3 regions of the Neorhizobium sp. R1-B genome follow, and region 1 is predicted to be linked to each of the others. Evidence: riboswitches for the same ligand, from Rfam matches in the RefSeq annotation. Region 1 holds a riboswitch; each other region holds the start of a gene.

Region 1 (3,271 bases):
GGCATTGTCGGAATTATTCGAGGGAACGGACGAGGGCATCACGGAGGAGAATCTGCAGAGCCGTGCGCGCGGGACGATCCTGATGGCGATCTCCAACAAGTTCGGTTCCATGGTGGTGACGACCGGCAACAAATCGGAAATGTCGGTGGGTTATGCGACGCTTTATGGCGACATGAACGGCGGCTTCAATCCGATCAAGGATCTTTACAAGATGCAGGTCTACGGGTTGTCCGCATGGCGCAACGAGCATCTGCCGCCTGGCGCGTTGGGATCCGGCGGCGAGGTCATCCCGAAGAACATCCTTGCCAAGGCGCCGTCTGCGGAATTGCGTCCCAACCAGACCGACCAGGATTCGCTGCCGCCCTATCCGGTACTCGACGATATCCTCGAATGCCTGGTCGAGCTGGAAATGGGAACGGAAGAGATTGTAGCCCGGGGTCACGATCTGGCGACCGTCCACCGAATTGAGCACCTGCTTTATCTTGCCGAATACAAGCGGAGGCAATCCGCACCCGGTGTAAAGATCACCAAAAAGAACTTCGGTCGAGATCGGCGCTATCCGATCACCAACCGATTCCGGGACCGGTGAGGGCATGGCGCTGCGGAGTTCTGTCGAGATCTACAATATTCGCACCCGGCAATACCGGGTTGTCTGGCAGACTGAAGCTCTGTTCGAAGCGCCGAACTGGTCGCCGCGTGGTGACTATCTGATGCTCAACAGCGACGGGCTGATCTACCGGCTGTCACCGCTGGGTGACAGCGCTCCCGTTCCAGTCGATACCGGCTTTGCGCGTGAGTGCAACAACGATCATGGCATTTCGCCGGACGGCTCGCTGATCGCCATTTCCGACAAGGTAGAATTCGGCAAGTCGGCAATCTATGTGCTACCGGCGGAGGGTGGTGATCCCCGGCTGGTGACGGAGAAACTGCCCTCCTACTGGCATGGCTGGTCACCGGATGGTGGAAAATTCGCCTATTGCGGTATCCGCGACGATCTCTTCGATATCTATACGATCGATAGGGAAGGCGGCGAAGAGACACGATTGACTTTCGGAGAGGGGCGGAACGACGGGCCCGACTATTCTCCCGACGGCGAATGGATCTATTTCAACTCCAGCCGTACCGGCATCATGCAGATCTGGCGCGTACCTGCGTCGGGAGGCGCAGCGGAACGTATCACCGACAGCAATTACGGCGACTGGTTTCCTCATCCGTCACCAAAAGGAGACAAGATCGTTTTCATCTCCTACGACGCGACGGTATTCGATCATCCGCGCGACCAAAACGTCCGCGTGCGGCTGATGGACATGGATGGCGGTCATGTGGAGACCTTGTTCGAGTTGTTTGGCGGGCAAGGCACAATGAATTCGCCCAACTGGTCGCCGGATGGAAACGAGTTCGCCTATGTGCGCTACTTCCCTGTCGCATGAGGGGCTTGAATGCGTGAGGCCGCTCATGCATAACCGCGACGTCAGGTGCCTGCCGCTGGCAGGAGAATCGGGAATCCGGTGCGAGACCGGAACGTGCCCAACGCTGTGAGGCGGACGCTTGCCGCAAAGTAGATGCCACTGGGATTTCCGGGAAGGCTGCGGCGAGCGGATGAAGCCAAGTCAGAAGACCGGCCTGTCGAGATAGACCGACCCGCGTGGACGGCGGCAAGGTTTTTTTGGTGCCCTGCTTTATTACGCGGGGTGTCAGCATTGTTGGGGATTAACGATGCGACCTGATCTTTTTGCCGATGCCTTGATGCCTGCAGAAGAATTCCCGGAACGTGACCGTGCTGCGGTCTACCGGGCCATAGAGACGCGCCGTGACGTGCGCGATCAGTTTTTACCCGAGCCGCTTCCGGACGATCTCGTTGGGCGGCTGCTTGGGGCGGCGCATGCTGCGCCGTCGGTCGGTTTCATGCAGCCGTGGAATTTTATCCTGGTGCGTGACCCGAAGGTCCGTGAAGCCGCCTGGCAGGCCTTCTCGCGGGCCAATGAGGAAGCGGCGGAGATGTTTCCGCAAGAACGACGCGAGGTCTACCAAAACCTGAAGCTGGAGGGCATCCGCAAGGCGCCGCTCAGCATTTGCGTCACCTGCGATCCCGAGCGGGCAGGCCCCGTTGTCATCGGTCGCACTCATGATCCGCGCATGGACGTATTCTCGTCCGTCTGCGCGGTGCAAAACCTTTGGCTGGCGGCACGGGCCGAAGGTGTCGGAGTGGGCTGGGTCAGCATTTTCCACGAGGCGGACCTGCGGACACTGCTTGGTATCCCCGAGGGAATTCAAATCGTTGCCTGGCTTTGCGTCGGCTACGTCGACCGCCTTTATCGAGAACCGGAGCTGGCGGTAAAGGGCTGGCGCCAGCGGCTCTTGCTCGAGGACCTGGTATTCAACGACAAATGGGGCCGAGCTTGATCACTGCTGGGGTTGTGGGCCGGTAGACTTCGGATTGGCAAGATCAATGCTTGTATCCGGCAGAAACTGGGGGCCCACTATGCGAACCTTCTTGTTCGGATCGTAGGTGCGCTCCAACGGCGGAGGCGGCGGCAGGTTTGCCGCTTTCGTTTCCTTCGGATCTTTTGTCCGCAGGTCGGTCACTCCTGAATAGGGCTCCGGTTTCGGCAATTCGATCCCCTGAACCTTCAGCCGCTCTTTCCGCTCCTCTTCGACATCGGAAGGGAGGCAGCCGTTCGATCGGATCGACGCAAGAATGGCATTGCGTTCATCCGACGAGCGCCAGAGCTGGCGTGCATTCTCCCGATCCGCCGTCAACGCGTCGCGCTCACGCTCCATCGCGCCAAGCGCATCGCGCATCTCGTCGCAGGCGCCGCCATTAGCGCTGCCACCGAAGACGACGATGCTGCCGCCGCAGCCGCTGCGGCGCATCTCGATTCGATGCCGACGAATGTCGCCGTTGATCTCGCTGAGATGTTGCGAATAGCGCCGCATCTCGGCGGTGTTGCCGATGATTTGCGGAGCATTGTTGAGTTGCCGGTAAAGCGCCGCGCAGGTGCCTATATCCCGCGCGGAAGCCATGTCGGGTGCAAGCAGAATTGGGGCGATCAGCAGGTTGCGAATGCGCATCAGTCGATGTCCGGCGATCTCTAGAATCGGTAACCGCATCATGAGGCAGGCCAGTTGACAATATCATAAGCACGCTCTCGCAATCTGCGGAGCCAGTACGGATTATGCGGTTCACAGGCCTAGGACTGCAGAGCGAAATCCGGTTGTGAGGCCTCCACAACAGCCAGCGCTGCCATGTTTACCACGCCGCGCGACGTTA
Region 2 (3,271 bases), on a different contig from region 1:
GAGGCGTCCAGTCGCGATGTGTTCGGCGACAAGATCTTCCGGCAGATAGGCGATGCCACCATTTTTCATGGCAGCATCTATCATGGGGTAAGAGCTATTGAAGGTGAGCTGGCCGTCGACTCTGACACGTAGCTCTTGCCCGTCCTTCTCGAATTCCCAGACGTAGAGCCCGCCGCCGGTGGCCTGGCGCATGTTGATGCAGTTATGCTGTACGAGGTCCTGCGGATGCTGCGGCGGCGGTTGCGTGGCAAGGTACTGGGGCGAGGCGACAGCCAGCATTCGCCAGTCGGGACCGACCCTGATGGCGATCATGTCTTTCTCGATGCTCTCGCCGAGCCTTATCCCTGCGTCGAAACCGTCTTCCACAATATTGCGCAAGCCGTTATCCCGGCTCAGCTCAAGCTTGATATCGGGGTATTCAGAAAGGATCGGCTGCAGTCTGGGCCAGACGATGCTTTCCAGCGCGTGATCAGACAAGGTAATCCTAATAGTGCCGGACGGTTTGTCGCGCAGGGCCATGAGTGCCGCAAGATCATCCCTTATGGCGGAGACCCGAGGCGCCAGCGATTGAAACAGACGCTCACCGGCTTCGGTCAGCGCCACGTTACGGGTGGTGCGGGACAGAAGCCGCAGGCCCATGCGTGTCTCCAGGCGCTTGATCGTGTGGCTAAGCGTGGACTGAGTAATACCGAGTTTGGCCGCAGCCCTGGTGAAACTCCGCTCCTCTGCCACGGCCAGGAACCATAAAAGGTCGTTGAAATCTTCCCTGGCCATCGTTTCCCCGTCCGGTTTTCATAGACGACTTATGGTCTGGATCGATAAATTAAGCGAAGTATGGATACCAATCCATAGGCGTTGCCTCTGCTGCCGTCTTCAGCGAGACAGCATCCTTCCGTCTCGACGACGCCCGGCCGCACCCCTCCGTCTCGATTAGCGGCAAGGACGACATCGGCGGCTGAAAAGAGAAGGCCGGTGCCCGTAACGAAGCATTCTTGCGCAACTTTTCATTTGACGAATGTAATAACATTACATATGCAGATCCGTGTGATTTTTGAGAGTGATTATACGACACGGGGCTCGGTATGCTTCTCCTCACCTATCACCGGTATCTCGCCGAGCCGATCTCGACCAAAGTCCCCGGTCCGAACGGGCGCGGAAATCTCATACGCTTGCTCTTCGGTCTCCGCACCTTGGCTGCCGTCTTTTCCAGCTTGACGGCGAGACGGACGGGCCTTTATCTGGCGATGACGGTTCCCGGAGTCAAAAGCAACGGGACGAAAAGGGAATACGGTGCGGACGACCCGAAGGGGATCCAAGACCGTGGCTGCCCCCGCAACTGTGAGCGGATTGCCGTCCATCCTCGTGGTGCCGAAAGGCGCCATGCCACTGCGCTGGTTTTGGGCGCGGGAAGGCAGGTGGGCGACAGATATTCGCAAGCCAGGAGACCTGCCGTCGAACATCGATCCATCATCACGGGCGGGGATGCCCGAAGAGGAGAAAGACATGGCCGACACCCGCGCTTCATCGCGCTTTTGCGTATCATATTTCCCAGATCTCCATCGTCGACGGGGCGACCGGGTGCTTTGAAAGCATCCTGATATCTAGCGCGGCCCGTTCAGGACCCGCATTCACATCACACTTCGGGAAATATAACGATGATCACTTCCAAGCGGTGGCCGCACGTTGGCCTGTGCGCTTTGTCCTTGATTGTTTCAGGACTGTTTCACAACGCCCTGGCGGCAGAAACCGTCTATCCTCTCACGCTTGAGAATTGCGGGCGGCAGATAACCTTCAAGAACGCGCCGTCACGCACCGTCTCGATCGGCCAGAGCAGCACCGAGATTCTCTACCTTCTCGGTCTTGCGGACAAGGTGATCGGCACTGCGCTGTGGGTCGGGCCTGTCCTGAAAGGCTACGAAGAGGTCAACGCCAAGATCGAACGCCTCGCCGACAACGATCCGAGCTTTGAAAGCGTGCTTGGAAAGAAGCCGGACATCGTCACCGTGCAGTTCCAGTGGCAGGTCGGTCCCGAGGGTGTCGTTGCAAAGCCCGAACAGTTCGAGGAACTGGGCATCGCGGTCTACACGTCGCCGTCCGACTGCATGGGCAAGGAAAATTCCGCCGCCGGCGACGGCGTCCGCCATCAGGTTTTTACCATGGACCTCGTCTATCAGGAGGTTCGTGATCTCGCGAAGATCTACGACGTGCAGGAAAAGGGCGAGGAAGTAGTGGCCGATCTCAAGCGGCGTGAGGCAGCGGCGCGCGCCAAGGTCGCTTCTGTCGAGGGCAGGCTTTCGGCCGTCTTTTGGTTTTCCAGCGCCCAGCAAGACGCTGACCCATACGTGGCGGGTAAAAACGGGGCGCCCGGCTACATCATGTCGGCTCTCGGGATCGAAAACATCATCAAAACCGACGAGGAATGGCCGACGGTGGGCTGGGAGACAATCGCCAGGGCCAATCCGACGATGATTGTGGCCGGCGCAATGAATCGCCGCCGTTACCCGCTGGACAGCATCGAGGCGAAACGTAAATTCCTGGACACCGATCCTGTCGCCAGCCTGATGCCGGCAGTTAGGAGCGGCCATGTCTTCGACATGGATGCGCAAGCCATGAATCCGACGATCCGCACCATCGAGGGCATTGAGGCGCTGGCCGATGCCATTGCAGGCGCCGGTCTGGTCAAATGAGACCTGCAGTCTCTTCCATTGGCCGTACGGGCGCTATTCCGCTGGCGCTTGTGGTCCTCGTCGCAGTCTTGTGGCTTGGCGCAGCGATCGGCGAGACTTCGATCCCGTTCGGGGTGGTTGCCAAGACGGTGGCCAACCGGCTGTGGAGTGCGGGCTATGCGCTCGAGCCGATCGACGAAGGCATCGTCTGGAGCTATCGGCTCAGTCGGGCAGTCGTAGCGGCTTGCTGCGGTGCGGCGCTCGCCTTGTCCGGGGTGGTGCTGCAGTCGCTGCTGCGCAATCCGCTAGCCGATCCCTATATCCTCGGGATCTCCGCGGGGGCTTCCACCGGGGCCGTCAGCGTGGCGATTCTTGGCCTGGGGGGCGGCATGATGACGCTCCCGATGGGTGCACTTCTCGGAGCCCTCATAGCCTTTGCCCTTGTCAGCCTGCTGGCCCTCAAGGCGGGCAAGGGAACGGCGGCCATCATTCTTGCAGGCGTTGCGGGGTCGCAACTTTTCAATGCGCTCACTTCCTTCATCGTTACCAAGGCGGCGACCGCGGAACAGGCGCGGGGCATCATGTTCTGGCTGCTCGGCAATCTG
Region 3 (3,271 bases), on a different contig from region 1:
CAAGCTTCGTACCGGCCAAGCTGGCGATCACGCCGCCGCGGTCGATATCGCCGATCAGCACCACCGGCACGTCGGCTGCCCGGGCAAAGCCCATATTGGCAATATCGTTCTGGCGCAGATTGATTTCCGAGGCGCTGCCGGCGCCCTCGACCAGCACGAGATCCGCCTGATTTCGGAGACGCTCGAAACTTTCCAGCACGCGCGGCATCAGCTTCGGCTTCAGATCCTGGTATTCGGCCGCCTTGGCATTGCCCTCGACCCTGCCTTGCACCACCACTTGCGCGCCAACTTCGCTCTGCGGCTTCAGCAAGACAGGATTCATGTGGACGCTGAGCGGCGCCTTGGCGGCACGGGCCTGCAATGCCTGCGCCCGGCCGATTTCACCACCGTCGGCCGTTACCGCCGCATTGTTCGACATGTTCTGCGGTTTGAACGGCAGAACCTTCAGACCTCGGAGCGTGAAGGCGCGGGCAAGGCCCGCCACGACCAACGACTTGCCGACGTCCGAACCCGTTCCCTGAAACATCAGTGATCGAGCAACCATGCGCCTAGAACTCGATGCCGGCCTGAGCCTTTACGCCCGCCTTGAAATGATGCTTCACCAGCGTCATCTCGGTCACCATGTCGGCTACCTCGATCAATGCTGGTTTGGCATTTCGGCCGGTGACGACGACATGCAGGTCCGGCCGTCGCGACTGCAGCTCCGTAATGACCTTGTCGAGATCGAGGTAATCATAGCGCAGCGCGATATTGAGTTCGTCCAGGATAATCAAGCCGATCGTCTCGTCAGCCATGAGCTCGAGCGCCTTTTCCCAAGCCTTTTCGGCGGCGGCGATATCGCGTTTCAGGTCCTGCGTCTCCCAGGTAAAGCCTTCGCCCATCGTGTGCCAGACAACGCGATCACCGAAGACCGCCAGCGCCGGCTGCTCGCCCGTCGACCAAGCGCCCTTGATGAACTGCACCACGCCGACTCGGCGGTTGTTGCCGAGCATGCGCAGCGCCAGCCCGAAAGCGGCGGTGGACTTGCCTTTACCCGGGCCGGTGTGAACGATGAGAAGGCCCTTTTCCAGGGTCTTCTCCGCGACTTCCTTGTCCTGAACCGCCTTGCGGTTCGCCATCTTGGCGCGATGGCGCTCGGCTATGCTTTCGTCGACCTGTTTCACCGTGAAGCGAGCTTTGCCGCAGATGCGGCAGAAGCCTCCTCGCCTGCGTGAAAACGCTCGCGAAGCATGCCGCAAGCTGCCCCAAGCAGGGCCCAGAACACCAGATTCGTGGCATAAACCGCGTTGACGAAGCGAGCGTGTAATTCGACCGGCACGACCGTCTCGTGAGACGGCGGCAGCGGCGCGCCGATCAGGTGGGGAGCAATCAGCAGACCGATCGCCAGGGCAGCAAAAATCGCCGAGCGCGTGTAAGCCAGGAGACCAAGCGCAGCCGCAGTGCAGACGGCGGTGGATATCCACCAGATTTGTCGAGGCCCAAGTTCCGCAGCGGGCATGCCCGGCAATTCCGGCGGCAGGCCGAGACCGGGTGCGAGACTGACGGCGAGGAAGCCGGCAATGCCGAACATCAGGCCGCCGCGCCAACCCCTGAAGCCGCCAAGAGCCTCTGAAGCCGCGACCAGAACGAGCCCGAAACCAATTGCCGACAATGCATTGGCAGCGGCGGTATAAATGAAGCGTTCGAGGCCATCGGCTGGAGCCCAGGCCGCTTCGTCATGGTGGTGGTCGGCAGGACTAGCTGCTCCCGCTGCCGGAACATCGTGGCTATGGCCTGCCCCACCGCCGGCATTTTCAAATACCTCGGCCTGCAGGATCAGCGGCACGGTGGAAAGGCTCTGCATGATCGTGAGCAGCAATCCGGACAATAGCCCGGCGATCACCGCCGTGAAGACGATGTTACGAAACAATGACATGGAAAGTTTTCCCTCAGTGACAGGGGAAAGCGAAGGAATGGCGCGAATCGTGGGCGGCATTGTGAACGACTTCCATGTGGGAGAAGCCGACGAAACCGACGATGAACAAGCCAAGCAGGGCCGTCATGCTAAGCGGAATAATCTTCGAAGCAGAAACGCTCGTTGCCATCGAAGCGGAATTCGTAACCATCGTATCGTCCTTTCGCCCTCCACCCGAGGGCCGTTCCATTTCGTCTTCAGCCTCGGCAGGTCTCCTGGCTCGCGGATCGAACGCCTAACGCCCGCCTTCCCGGATTTTCCAGTGGCTTCATGGACGAAGACTTTCCGCTTACAGTTGCGGGGGCAGCCGCGGGTTTGACGACAATCCGTCACACCGCATTCCCTCAAACCCTTTCGGGCACCATAGGCTTGGCCACTATAGACGAATTCGCCAGCCTCGCAATCGCCTTTGCGACGCATTGACATGGTGTCGCGACCGGGCGTAGTTGAAAGGAACGGTCCTTTTCTGGCAACGGGAGGGGCTAAGAGAGAATGCGGTGCGAGCTTTATGCTCAATGCCGCGGCTGCCCCCGCAACTGTAGGCGGCGAGCCATTGCCACCGAGCCACTGGATAATCCGGGAAGGCAGGCAAATGGCGGCGACCCGCGAGCCAGGAGACCTGCCGTTGGATTTGTAAGCTTCGCCGGGCGGGGTGCTCCGGAGGAAGCCGTGTCATTCATGGCAGACGAGCTTTGCTTTTCTGCTCCGCACCCCGATTGTTTGAACCCGGCGGTAACGCGGCTGAATGATGAGTGACGAGCGAAAAGACGATCCCGACGACATCGGCGTGACAATCTTCGTCTGCACGAACTGCCGTGACGAAGCAGATCCGGATATCCGGCCGGGCCTGAAAATGATCGCTGCGCTGAAGGAAGCTAGCGCCGGCAAGCCGCTGGCAGTCAAGCCGGTGACCTGCCTTGCCAATTGCGAAAAAAGCCCGAGTGCCGCCTTCAACCATCGGTCCGGCTGGTCCTATGTCTTCGGTCATCTGACGTTGGAGAACGTCGACGATATCGTCGCCGGCGCAATGATGCTCGCAGAAGACGAGCGTGGCTTCCTTCCCCTTCGTGGCCGTCCCGCCTGCCTGCGCGGCAAGGGCATGACGGCCCGCATCCCACCCTTTCATCATCACGAGGACATGCCTTCATGAGCGTCAATTTCGACCGCATTCCGTGCACCGTCGTTACCGGATTCCTCGGCGCCGGCAAGACCACGTTGATCCGTAACCTGATCGAAAAGCTGGATGGCAAGCGGCTGGCGATCATCGTCAACGAATTCGGCGATGTCGGCATCGACGGAGAGGTGCTGAAGGGCTGC

What was found. Region 1 has a riboswitch for cobalamin ahead of bluB (5,6-dimethylbenzimidazole synthase). Riboswitches for the same ligand answer to the same signal wherever they lie in the genome.
Region 2: it holds a riboswitch for cobalamin, as region 1 does, so the genes downstream of both, EDE05_RS07615 (ABC transporter substrate-binding protein) here and bluB (5,6-dimethylbenzimidazole synthase) in region 1, are expected to answer to the same signal.
Region 3: it holds a riboswitch for cobalamin, as region 1 does, so the genes downstream of both, EDE05_RS15825 (CbtB-domain containing protein) here and bluB (5,6-dimethylbenzimidazole synthase) in region 1, are expected to answer to the same signal.

The regions. Positions count from the first base shown of each region.
Region 1 covers NZ_SOEM01000034.1:5,586-8,856, forward strand. The annotation lists gene EDE05_RS25245 (NAD+ synthase) at 1-589, shown strand, start outside; gene EDE05_RS25250 (TolB family protein) at 600-1,430, shown strand; cobalamin riboswitch at 1,457-1,642, shown strand; gene bluB (5,6-dimethylbenzimidazole synthase) at 1,717-2,403, shown strand; gene EDE05_RS25260 (hypothetical protein) at 2,404-3,072, opposite strand; gene EDE05_RS25265 (NADP-dependent malic enzyme) at 3,192-3,271, opposite strand, start outside.
Region 2 covers NZ_SOEM01000004.1:114,341-117,611, forward strand. The annotation lists gene EDE05_RS07610 (LysR family transcriptional regulator) at 1-774, opposite strand, end outside; cobalamin riboswitch at 1,232-1,469, shown strand; gene EDE05_RS07615 (ABC transporter substrate-binding protein) at 1,656-2,687, shown strand; gene EDE05_RS07620 (iron ABC transporter permease) at 2,684-3,271, shown strand, end outside.
Region 3 covers NZ_SOEM01000010.1:161,053-164,323, reverse strand. The annotation lists gene EDE05_RS15840 (cobyric acid synthase) at 1-544, opposite strand, end outside; gene cobO (cob(I)yrinic acid a,c-diamide adenosyltransferase) at 549-1,163, opposite strand; gene EDE05_RS15830 (CbtA family protein) at 1,160-1,915, opposite strand; gene EDE05_RS15825 (CbtB-domain containing protein) at 1,929-2,105, opposite strand; cobalamin riboswitch at 2,142-2,335, opposite strand; cobalamin riboswitch at 2,394-2,596, shown strand; gene EDE05_RS15820 (DUF1636 domain-containing protein) at 2,703-3,104, shown strand; gene cobW (cobalamin biosynthesis protein CobW) at 3,101-3,271, shown strand, end outside.